Regions from separate parts of the Solwaraspora sp. WMMD1047 genome, predicted to be linked through region 2. Evidence: predicted binding sites of a transcription regulator. Region 2 holds the regulator's gene; each other region holds the start of a gene.
The links. Region 2 encodes HrcA, which represses chaperone genes, less so after heat shock. Its sites were predicted from a motif close to GGTTNGCACNCTCNNNNNGAGNGTGCNAACC; they were not measured.

Region 1: a site for HrcA is predicted at 1,656-1,686, ahead of groES (co-chaperone GroES). Genes of this name have one in related genera too.
Region 3: a site for HrcA is predicted at 1,976-2,006, ahead of groL (chaperonin GroEL). Genes of this name have one in related genera too.

Annotation. Positions count from the first base shown of each region.
Region 1 is NZ_JARUBL010000001.1:907,917-911,177, reverse strand. Features, by position in the region: gene groL (chaperonin GroEL) at 1-1,125, opposite strand, end outside; gene groES (co-chaperone GroES) at 1,207-1,521, opposite strand; gene O7627_RS04295 (methyltransferase domain-containing protein) at 1,810-3,099, shown strand.
Region 2 is NZ_JARUBL010000001.1:5,675,523-5,678,783, reverse strand. Features, by position in the region: gene hemW (radical SAM family heme chaperone HemW) at 1-123, shown strand, start outside; gene O7627_RS25890 (DUF4870 domain-containing protein) at 177-767, opposite strand; gene hrcA (heat-inducible transcriptional repressor HrcA) at 1,019-2,041, shown strand; gene dnaJ (molecular chaperone DnaJ) at 2,096-3,229, shown strand; gene O7627_RS25875 (RsmE family RNA methyltransferase) at 3,233-3,261, shown strand, end outside.
Region 3 is NZ_JARUBL010000001.1:6,759,791-6,763,051, forward strand. Features, by position in the region: gene groL (chaperonin GroEL) at 103-1,725, opposite strand; gene O7627_RS30950 (hypothetical protein) at 2,099-3,076, opposite strand; gene O7627_RS30955 (cold-shock protein) at 3,222-3,261, opposite strand, start outside.

The sequences.
Region 1 (3,261 bases), 4.8 Mb from region 2:
CGCGATGCCGCCGGAGAGCTTCGCCAGCCGCTCGGCCAGCTTCTCCCGGTCCCAGTCGGAGTCCGACGCCTCGATCTCCTTGCGGATCTGGGCGACCCGGTCGGCGACCTCGGTGTCGTTGCCCTTGCCGTCGACGACCGTGGTGGTGTCCTTGTCGACGACAACCCGGCGGGCGCTGCCCAGCATCTCCAGGCCGGTCTGGTCAAGCTTGTAGCCCAGCTCGGGCGCGATCAGCTCGGCGCCGGTGAGGGTCGCCATGTCCTGCAGCATCGCCTTGCGGCGGTCGCCGAACCCGGGGGCCTTCACCGCGCAGACCTTGACGGTCTTGCGGATCGAGTTGACCACGAGCGTGGAGAGCGCCTGGCCCTCGACGTCCTCGGCGATGATCAGCAGCGGCTTGCTGGTCTGCAGCACCTTCTCCAGCAGCGGCAGCAGCTCCTCGATGGAGGAGATCTTCTGCGTGGTGATGAGGATGTACGGCTCGTCCAGCACCACCTCCTGCGACTCCGCGTCGGTGACGAAGTGCGGAGAGATGAAGCCCTTGTCGAACTGCAGGCCCTCGGTGACCTCCAGCTCGGTGGCGAGGGTGGAGCCCTCCTCGACGGTGATGACACCGTCGCGGCCGACCTTCTCCATCGCCTCGGCGATCAGGTCGCCGATCGTGCCGTCCTGCGCCGAGATGGTCGCCACCTGGGCGATGGACGCCCGGCTGTCCACCTCGACCGCCTTGTCGAGCAGGCTCGCGGAGACCTTCTCGGCGGCCGCGTCGATGCCCCGCTTGAGGGCGGTCGGGTTGGCGCCGGCCGCCACGTTGCGCAGGCCCTCGCGGACCATCGCCTGGGCGAGCACGGTGGCGGTGGTGGTCCCGTCGCCGGCGACGTCGTTGGTCTTGGTCGCCACCTCCTTGACCAGCTGCGCGCCGAGGTTCTCGTAGGGGTTGGTGAGTTCGATCTCCTTGGCGATGGTCACGCCATCGTTGGTGATCGTCGGAGCGCCGAACTTCTTGTCCAGAACGACGTTGCGCCCGCGCGGGCCGAGGGTGACCTTGACCGTGTCGGCGAGCGCGTTGACACCGTGTTCGAGCAGATGCCGGGCGTCATCCGAGAAGCTCAGAATCTTCGCCATGTCTTACCTTGGTCCCTTCAACGGAGCACTGCCCCGGCCCGGCACGGGCCGGTCCGGGGCAGCGTCACTGAATCAGTCAGATCACTTCTCGATGACCGCGAGGACGTCGCGGGCGGAGAGCACCAGGTACTCCTCGCCGGCGTACTTGACCTCGGTGCCGCCGTACTTCGAGTAGATGACGGTGTCACCGACGCTCACGTCGACCGGAACCCGGTTGCCGTTGTCGTCGATGCGGCCAGGGCCGACAGCGAGGACGGTGCCCTCCTGCGGCTTCTCCTTGGCGGTGTCGGGGATCACGATGCCCGACGCCGTGGTGGTCTCAGCCTCGTTCGCCTGGACCAGGATCCGGTCCTCGAGCGGCTTGATCGCAACCTTGGTCGCGGTAGTCACGGGCATACCCTCCTGGGGTACTTGGTTTCACGCGCTGGCCGGCGCACCGACCAGCGACAATCTGCCTCATGTCCACCGGGCGGGGCCGTCGTCGCGGGTGCCGGTCCGCCTGGCGTTCAGCCACCGGGCCGGGGCCCGGAAGCTGGCACCCTCGGGTTGAGAGTGCTAACCGCAGGTTATGCCGTAGCTAGCACTCCGTCAAGGAGAGTGCCAATCAGACACACCATCGAGTCTCCTCGGCGGGACCCGCCGGCGACGGGATCGACCCGGTGCGGGGCCGGCACAATGGGGCCGGTGGATCTCGACCGGCTGGCTGCCCTGCGTACCCCCGAGGGGTCGGCCGCACTCGCCGCGGCGGGCGGGCTTGCCGGCGGCGACCCGCTGGCGGCGGCGGCCGCGCTGCGCTCCGCCGGGGTGCCCGGGGACCTCGCGGCGGCGGCGCTGACCCAGGCCGAGCTGCGCCGCCGGGCCCAGTCGAAGTTCGGTACGGCGGCCGACGGGATGTTCTTCACCAGGGCCGGGTTGGAGCAGGCGACCCGGGCCGTGGTCGCGGACCGTCGGGCCGCCCGGTTGCGCGCCGCCGGGGTGCGCACCCTCGCCGACCTGGGTTGCGGTCTCGGCGCGGACGCGCTCGCCGCCGCCCGTGCCGGCATCACCGTGTACGCCGTGGAGGCCGATCCGTTGACCGCCGAGCTGGCCGCCGCGAACGCCGAGGCGGCCGGGCTGGCCGGGTTGGTGACGGTGGAGTGCGCCGACGCGACGGTGGTGGACCTGGACCGGCTGGGCGGCACCGGGGTGGACGCGGTGTTCTGCGATCCGGCCCGGCGGCGGGCCGGCACCGGCCGGCGGGTGTTCGACCCGGCCGCCTACTCGCCGCCGTGGGACTTCGTGTCGGCGCTGGCCGAGCGGGTGCCGCGCACGGTGTTGAAGGTGGCCCCGGGCATCGACCACGCGCTGTTGCCCCGGGGCGCCGAGGCGGAGTGGGTGAGCGTCGGCGGAGACCTGGTCGAGGCGACGATCTGGTGCGGCCCGCTCGCCGAGGTCCCCCGCCGGGCGACTGTCCTGCCGGCCGGCGCAGCCGGCCCGGCCGGAGCGCTCCGCGCGGTCGGTTCGGCCAGCGCGGCCGGCCCAGCCAGCACAGCTAGGACGGTTGGCTCGGCTGGCGCGGAGTTGGTCGGGAGTGGGGCGGTCGAGGCGGGCGTCGGGGCGGTTCGGCGGTATCTCTACGACCCGGACGGGGCGGTGGTGCGGGCGCACCTGGTGGCCGAGTTCGCCGGCCTGGTCGGCGGGAACCTGGCCGATCCGGAGATCGCCTATGTCTACGCCGACGCCGCCGTGGCAACGCCGTTCGGGCGGTGCCTGGAGGTGGTGGAGACGCTGCCGTTCTCGTTGAAGCGGCTGCGTGCCCTGCTGCGCGAGCGCGGCGTGGGGCGGGTGGAGATCCTCAAGCGCGGGTCGGCGGTTGACCCGGAGCGACTGCGTCGTGACCTGCGGTTGACCGGCGATGCCCCGGCCAGCCTGGTGCTGACCCGGGTCGGCGGGGCGCCGACGGTGCTGGTCTGCCGGCCGGCGCCGGCCGCCTGACCCGACCGGCAAACCCGTCATTCCGGCGGCATGACGCCGCGATGTCCGCCACGTTGCCGAATTGTTATTGCCCACAACAAACTCATGTCCCCGGGTGCCTTGTGCCCGGCCGGCCCGCGAAATACGTTGCCGGACACAACAAACATACGAAGGACCGGTCCC
Region 2 (3,261 bases):
GGCGCGGTCGAGGCCCGCGACGCCGGCCTGCTCTCGGCCCCCGAGTACGCGGCCGGCCGGGCGGTGCTCACCCTGCGCGGCCGGTTGCTGGCCGACGCGGTGGTCCGCGACCTGCTGCCGTGACGACGTCGGGCCGGGCACCCCAGGGGGTGGCCCGGCCCGACGAACAGCGCTGGTTACTTGATCATTTTGATCGACATGGGGTAGTTGTACAGCTCTCCGTTTGTCGCCTTGAGCCCGGCGATCACGCCGAAGACCGTGGCGATGATCCACGCCGCAAGGGTGATCAGGAAGCCGATGAAGATGCACATCGTGATGTAACCCACGATGGCGATGATCGACCAGAGGATCTGGAAGTTGAGCGCGTTCACCGCGTGCGCCCGGACGGTCGGGGATTCGTTCCCCTTGGCCAGGAGCGCGACCAGCGGGGCGATCCAGCCGCCGGCGCCGCCGCCGACCAGCGCGCCCGCCGCGCCACCGAAGTGGGCGACCAGGGCCCAGGTCTTCTCATCGTTGTTCGCGTAGCCGGCCGGAGCCGGGCCGCCCCCGTAGTAGCCGCCGCCGGCCGGCGGGTAACCGCCGCCCTGCGGGGGATAGCCGCCGCCACCGGGTGGGGGGTAGCCGCCCTGGTCGTACGAGGGCGGCGGGTAGCCGGGAGCGGGGGCCTCGCCCGGAGTCGAGTAGGACCCGGGGGGTGCGGGCGGAGAGGTCGGGTCCGACGGGCTGCCGGGGTAGCCCTCTCCGGGAGGGCGAGGTGGTTCAGTCATGGGGTCACGGTAGGGGCACGGGTCAAATGGCGCCAGACAACACCCGTGAAATCTGTGGACAATTACCGACCGAAGCTGTTAGGCGTCCGGAGGTATGGTCTGGGGGCCGGTCGTTCGGGGGAGGCCCGCCGGCCAGCCGGCCGGCGATCATCGCGCCTGGCCCGGGCGACGACGTAGACTGGCACTCGCTACATTCGAGTGCCAGGCGGGCGCAGCCAGCGCCGGCGCCACCCGCCGTCGGGGAGGTGAAGATGGGTCTGGACGACCGCAAGCTCGACGTGTTGCGCGCGATCGTCGAGGACTACGTCGCCACCCAGGAGCCGGTCGGCAGCAAGTCGCTCGTCGAGCGGCACCAGTTGGGTGTCTCGCCGGCCACGGTCCGCAACGACATGGCCGTGCTGGAGGAGGAGGGCTACATCCGGCAGCCGCACACCAGTGCCGGCCGGGTGCCCACCGACCGCGGCTACCGGCTCTTCGTGGACCGGCTCTCCCGGGTCAAGCCGCTCACCCCGGCCGAGCGGCGGGCGATCGAGCGGTTCCTGGTCGGCGCGGTAGACCTGGACGACGTGGTGCACCGCACGGTCCGGCTGCTGGCTCAGCTCACCCGCCAGGTGGCGGTGGTCCAGTACCCGAGCCTGGCCCGCTCCTCGGTGCGGCACCTGGAGCTTGTCCCGATCTCCACCACCCGGCTGATGCTGGTCATGATCGCCGACACCGGTCGGGTGGAGCAGCGGCTGGTCGAGCTGCCCGCCCCGGTGCCCGCCGACGACGTCACCGACCTGCGGCAACTGGTGAACGAGAAGCTCGTCAGCTGCCGGCTCTCGGAGACTCCGCCGCTGGTGCAGGCCCTGGTCGAGGAGGTGCCGCCCCGGCTGCGGCCGGCGATGACCACGCTCGCCACGGTGCTGCTGGAGACCCTGGTGGAGCGGCACGAGGAGCGGATCGCGCTGGCCGGCACGGCCAACCTGACCCGCGGCGGCCTGCTGGACTTCCAGGGCTCGCTGCGGCCGATCCTGGAGGCGCTGGAGGAGGAGGTCATCCTGCTCAAGCTGATCGGCGAGGTGGAGCCGAGCACCCTGCGGGTCCGGATCGGCGACGAGAACGAGATCGACAATCTGCGGGCCGCCTCGGTGGTCAGCACCGGTTACGGGCCGGGGGCCACGATCGTGGGTGGGCTCGGCGTGCTCGGCCCGACCCGGATGGACTACCCCGGCACGATCGCCACGGTGCGGGCCGTGGCACGCTACGTCGGCGACCTGCTGGCGCAGAACTGACCCCTGACGACCGGCGAATGGCAGCGCGAGACGGATATGAGGACACGGAACGCAGTGGCCAAGGACTACTACGGCATTCTCGGCGTCGGCCGGGACGCCTCCGACGACGAGATCAAGCGCGCCTACCGCAAGCTGGCGCGGCAGTACCACCCGGACGTGAATCCGGACCCGGAGGCGCACGAGAAGTTCAAGGACATCAACGCCGCCTACGAGGTGCTCTCCGACGATCAGAAGCGGCAGATCGTCGACCTCGGCGGTGACCCGCTCGCGCCCGGTGGCGGCGGTCCGGGCGCCGGTCCCGGTGGGGCCGGCCCGTTCGTCGGGTTCCAGGACATCATGGACGCGTTCTTCGGGGCGTCCGGTGCGCGCGGCCCCCGGCCGCGGACCCGGCCGGGGGCGGACGCGATCCTGCGGCTCGAGCTCGACCTGCACGAGACCGCGTTCGGGGTGGAGGCGCCGATCACCGTCGACACGGCGGTGCTCTGCACCACCTGCACCGGCGCCGGCACCGCCGCCGGCACCCACCTGGCCACCTGTGACGCCTGTGGCGGCCGGGGCGAGGTGCAGTCGGTGCAGCGGACCTTCCTCGGCCAGGTGGTCTCGTCCCGGCCGTGCGCGGTCTGCCAGGGCCACGGCACGATCGTCCCGCACCCCTGCCCGACCTGCGCCGGTGAGGGCCGGGTGCGGACCCGCCGCTCGCTGACCGTGAAGATCCCGGCCGGGGTCGAGGACGGGATGCGGATCCGGCTGGCCCAGCAGGGCGAGGTCGGACCGGGCGGCGGCACCGCGGGCGACCTCTACGTGGAGATCCACGAGCGCACCCACGACGTCTACTCCCGCAAGGGCGACGACCTGCACTGCCGGGTCACCGTCCCGATGACGGCGGCGGCGCTGGGCACCCGGCTGACCATCAAGACCCTGGACAGCGAGGAGCCGGTCGACGTCAAGCCGGGCACCCAGCCGGGCAGCACGCTGCGGCTGCGCGCCCGCGGAGTGCCGCACCTGCGCGGCACCGGCCGGGGTGACCTCTACGTGCACCTGGACGTGCGCACCCCGACCCGGCTCGACGCCGACCAGGAGCGGATGCTCCGCGAGTTCGCGAAGACCCGGGGCGAGGAGGTCGCCGAGCTGAGCAAGCAGGGCGGTTTCTTCTCCCGGATGCGCGACGCGTTCAACGGTCACGCCTGACCGTTGTCCGCGCCGTCGTTCCTGGTCGGGGC
Region 3 (3,261 bases), 1.1 Mb from region 2:
GGGGAGCCTTCGGCTTGAGATCGGGTAGGAGCATCCACCTGATGGCGAAGGGCGGACCGCTCGCGCGGTCCGCCCTTCGTTCGTGCTCGGGGAGCTGTGGACTCAGAAGTCCATGTCTCCGCCACCCGGCGCCGCCGGGGCGGCCGGGGTCTTCTCCGGCTTGTCCGCCACCACAGCCTCGGTGGTGAGGAACAGGGCCGCGATCGAGGCCGCGTTCTGCAGCGCCGACCGGGTCACCTTGGCCGGGTCGATGATGCCGGCCTTGAGCAGGTCGACGTACTCACCGTTGGCCGCGTTGAGGCCGTGCCCGGTGTCCAGGTTGCGGACCCGGTCGACCACGACGCCACCCTCGAGGCCGGCGTTGACGGCGATCTGCCGCAGCGGGGCGTCCAGCGCGATCTTGACGATCTGGGCGCCGGTCGCCTCGTCGCCGACGAGGTCCAGCTTGTCGAAGGCGGTCTTGCCGGACTGCACCAGCGCGACGCCACCACCCGGGACGATGCCCTCCTCGACGGCCGCCTTCGCGTTGCGTACGGCGTCCTCGATGCGGTGCTTGCGCTCCTTCAGCTCGACCTCGGTGGCCGCGCCGACCTTGATCACCGCAACGCCGCCGGCCAGCTTGGCCAGCCGCTCCTGCAGCTTCTCGCGGTCGTAGTCGGAGTCGCTCTTGTCGATCTCGGCGCGGATCTGGTTGACCCGACCCTGGATCTGGTCGGCGTCGCCAGAGCCGTCGACGATGGTGGTCTCGTCCTTGGTCACCACGACCTTGCGGGCGCGGCCCAGCATGTCCACGGTGACCGCGTCCAGCTTGAGGCCGAGCTCCTCGCTGACGGCCTGGCCGCCGGTGAGGATCGCGATGTCGGTGAGCATGGCCTTGCGGCGGTCACCGAAGCCCGGTGCCTTGACGGCGACGGACTTGAAGGTGCCGCGCACCTTGTTGACGATCAGGGTGGCCAGGGCCTCGCCCTCGACGTCCTCGGCGATGATCAGCAGCGCCTTGCCCGACTGCATGATCTTCTCGAGGATCGGCAGCAGGTCCTTCACCGACGAGATCTTGCTGTTGACGATCAGGATGTAGGGGTCGTCGAGGACCGCCTCCATCCGCTCCGGGTCGGTCCAGAAGTAGGGCGAGATGTAGCCCTTGTCGAAGCGCATGCCCTCGGTGAGCTCAAGCTCCAGGCCGAAGGTGTTGCTCTCCTCGACGGTGATGACGCCTTCCTTGCCGACCTTGTCCATCGCCTCGGCGATGATCTCACCGACGGTGTTGTCACCGGCGGAGATCGACGCGGTGGAGGCGATCTGCTCCTTGGTCTCGACGTCCTTCGCGAGCTTGGCCAGCTCCTCGACCACGGCACCGACGGCGGTCTCGATGCCCCGCTTCAGGGCGATCGGGTTCGCGCCGGCCGCGACGTTGCGCAGGCCCTCGCGGACCAGCGCCTGGGCCAGGACGGTCGCCGTCGTCGTGCCGTCACCGGCCACGTCGTCGGTCTTCTTGGCGACCTCCTTGACCAGCTCGGCGCCGATCTTCTCGTAGGGGTCCTCGAGCTCGATCTCCTTGGCGATGCTCACACCATCGTTGGTGATGGTGGGAGCTCCCCACTTCTTCTCGAGCACGACGTTGCGGCCCTTGGGGCCCAGCGTCACCTTCACGGCGTCGGCGAGGGTGTTCATGCCCCGCTCGAGGCCGCGGCGCGCCTCTTCGTCGAACGCGATCATCTTGGCCATACGGCGTTGTCCTCCTGGACACTCACGGCCCCCGGGAACCTGTCGGCCCCGGCTCTGCCGCCTGATTACGCACCTTCGGACGGCACTACTGCGCTGGCTCGCGGAAGTCGTCGGCGTCGGAAGACGCCGGGACACCCACATGCCAGGCGGCAGTGACGTCCGTCGGCCGGGCCGGACAGCCCGCGACGACCGGTCCGGCCACCCACCACCGCTTCCGGAGGAGCGCGACCGGGACCCTAACCGTCCCGACCTTTGGCACTCACGCTGTGCGAGTGCCAATCACTTGTTTAGCACTCTCGCCTGTCGAGTGCAAGCGAGCCGGGCCGTCCGGCGGGTCACCGCCGGGGCGGCAACGGCGGTCGCCCAACGGGCATCAGCCCAGCTCGGCGACGAGTTGGCCGGTACCGACCGGCCCCTGTCGGCCACGCCACTCGGCGTAGGTGGTGACCAGTCCAACGAGCTGCACCAGGTAGAGCGGCGACGCGACGAGCGTGCTGACGATGGTGACCAGAACCGCCCCGACGGTGAGCCCCTGCCCGACGCCGAGGGCCAGCCCCAGGCCGCTGGTGACCAGCTCGATCAGGACCGCGCCGCCGACCACGATCAGCGCCAGCAGCGCGACCCGGCCGAGCACCAGGCCCAACGATCCGTGGAAGATCTGGAACGCGCGGCCGATCGGGTTGCCCCGCTCGAAGAGGTACACCGGACCGACCAGGCTCAGCGCGAACGCCAGGTAGATCCCGGGCAGCAGGCAGGCGCAGAGTCCGGCCACCACCAGCAGGCTGACCAGCAGGGTCCAGGCCCAGAGGCCGACCCCGCGGGAAAGGCCGTAGCGCAGGGCCGCCGGCACACCGACCGGTTCCCCGGCCGCCTGCCGCGCCAGTGCCCACGTGCCGGCCGCCCAACCGACGCTGCTCACCACACCGATCGCCAGGGAGAGCACGATCAGCCCGGCGACGAAGGCGAACAGGTCGCCGAGGTCCGGCAGTCCCTGACCGGCCGCGGGGTCGGTGGGAACGGTCGGCGCGGCGAGGCTGGCGACGCCGATCACCAGGGCCGGCAGGAACTGGGTGAGGAGCACGATCGGCAGCAGGGTGCGCCAGCTACGGCGGATCACGCCGATCAACCGCTCGGACCAGCCGTTGAGGCCGGCATGGGGCGGCGGGACCAGCGGGTCGTGCGGATCCACCCAGCCACCCCAGCCCGGCGGGTGGGCCGCGCCCCAACCCGGCGGCTGTCCCGCGCCCCAGCTCGGTGGATAGCCCGGCGGCCCCCACTGGCCGGTGCCAGGAGGCGGCTGCGCCGGGTCCCAGCCCGGGTACGGCGGTTCGGGCGGGGGCGGCTGCGACATCGAGGCTCCAGGACCGGCGGCGGGTAGGGGTCGGGCGCCGACCCCTACCCGGAAAGGTAGACGGTCGGCGCCCGCATTTGTGATCTTATTCGACTGCCGGTTGATTCTCCCTGATGGGATGGCATCAAGGACGGATCAACCGCGATCAGGCGATCACACGGACCTTCTCTGCCTGCGGACCCTTC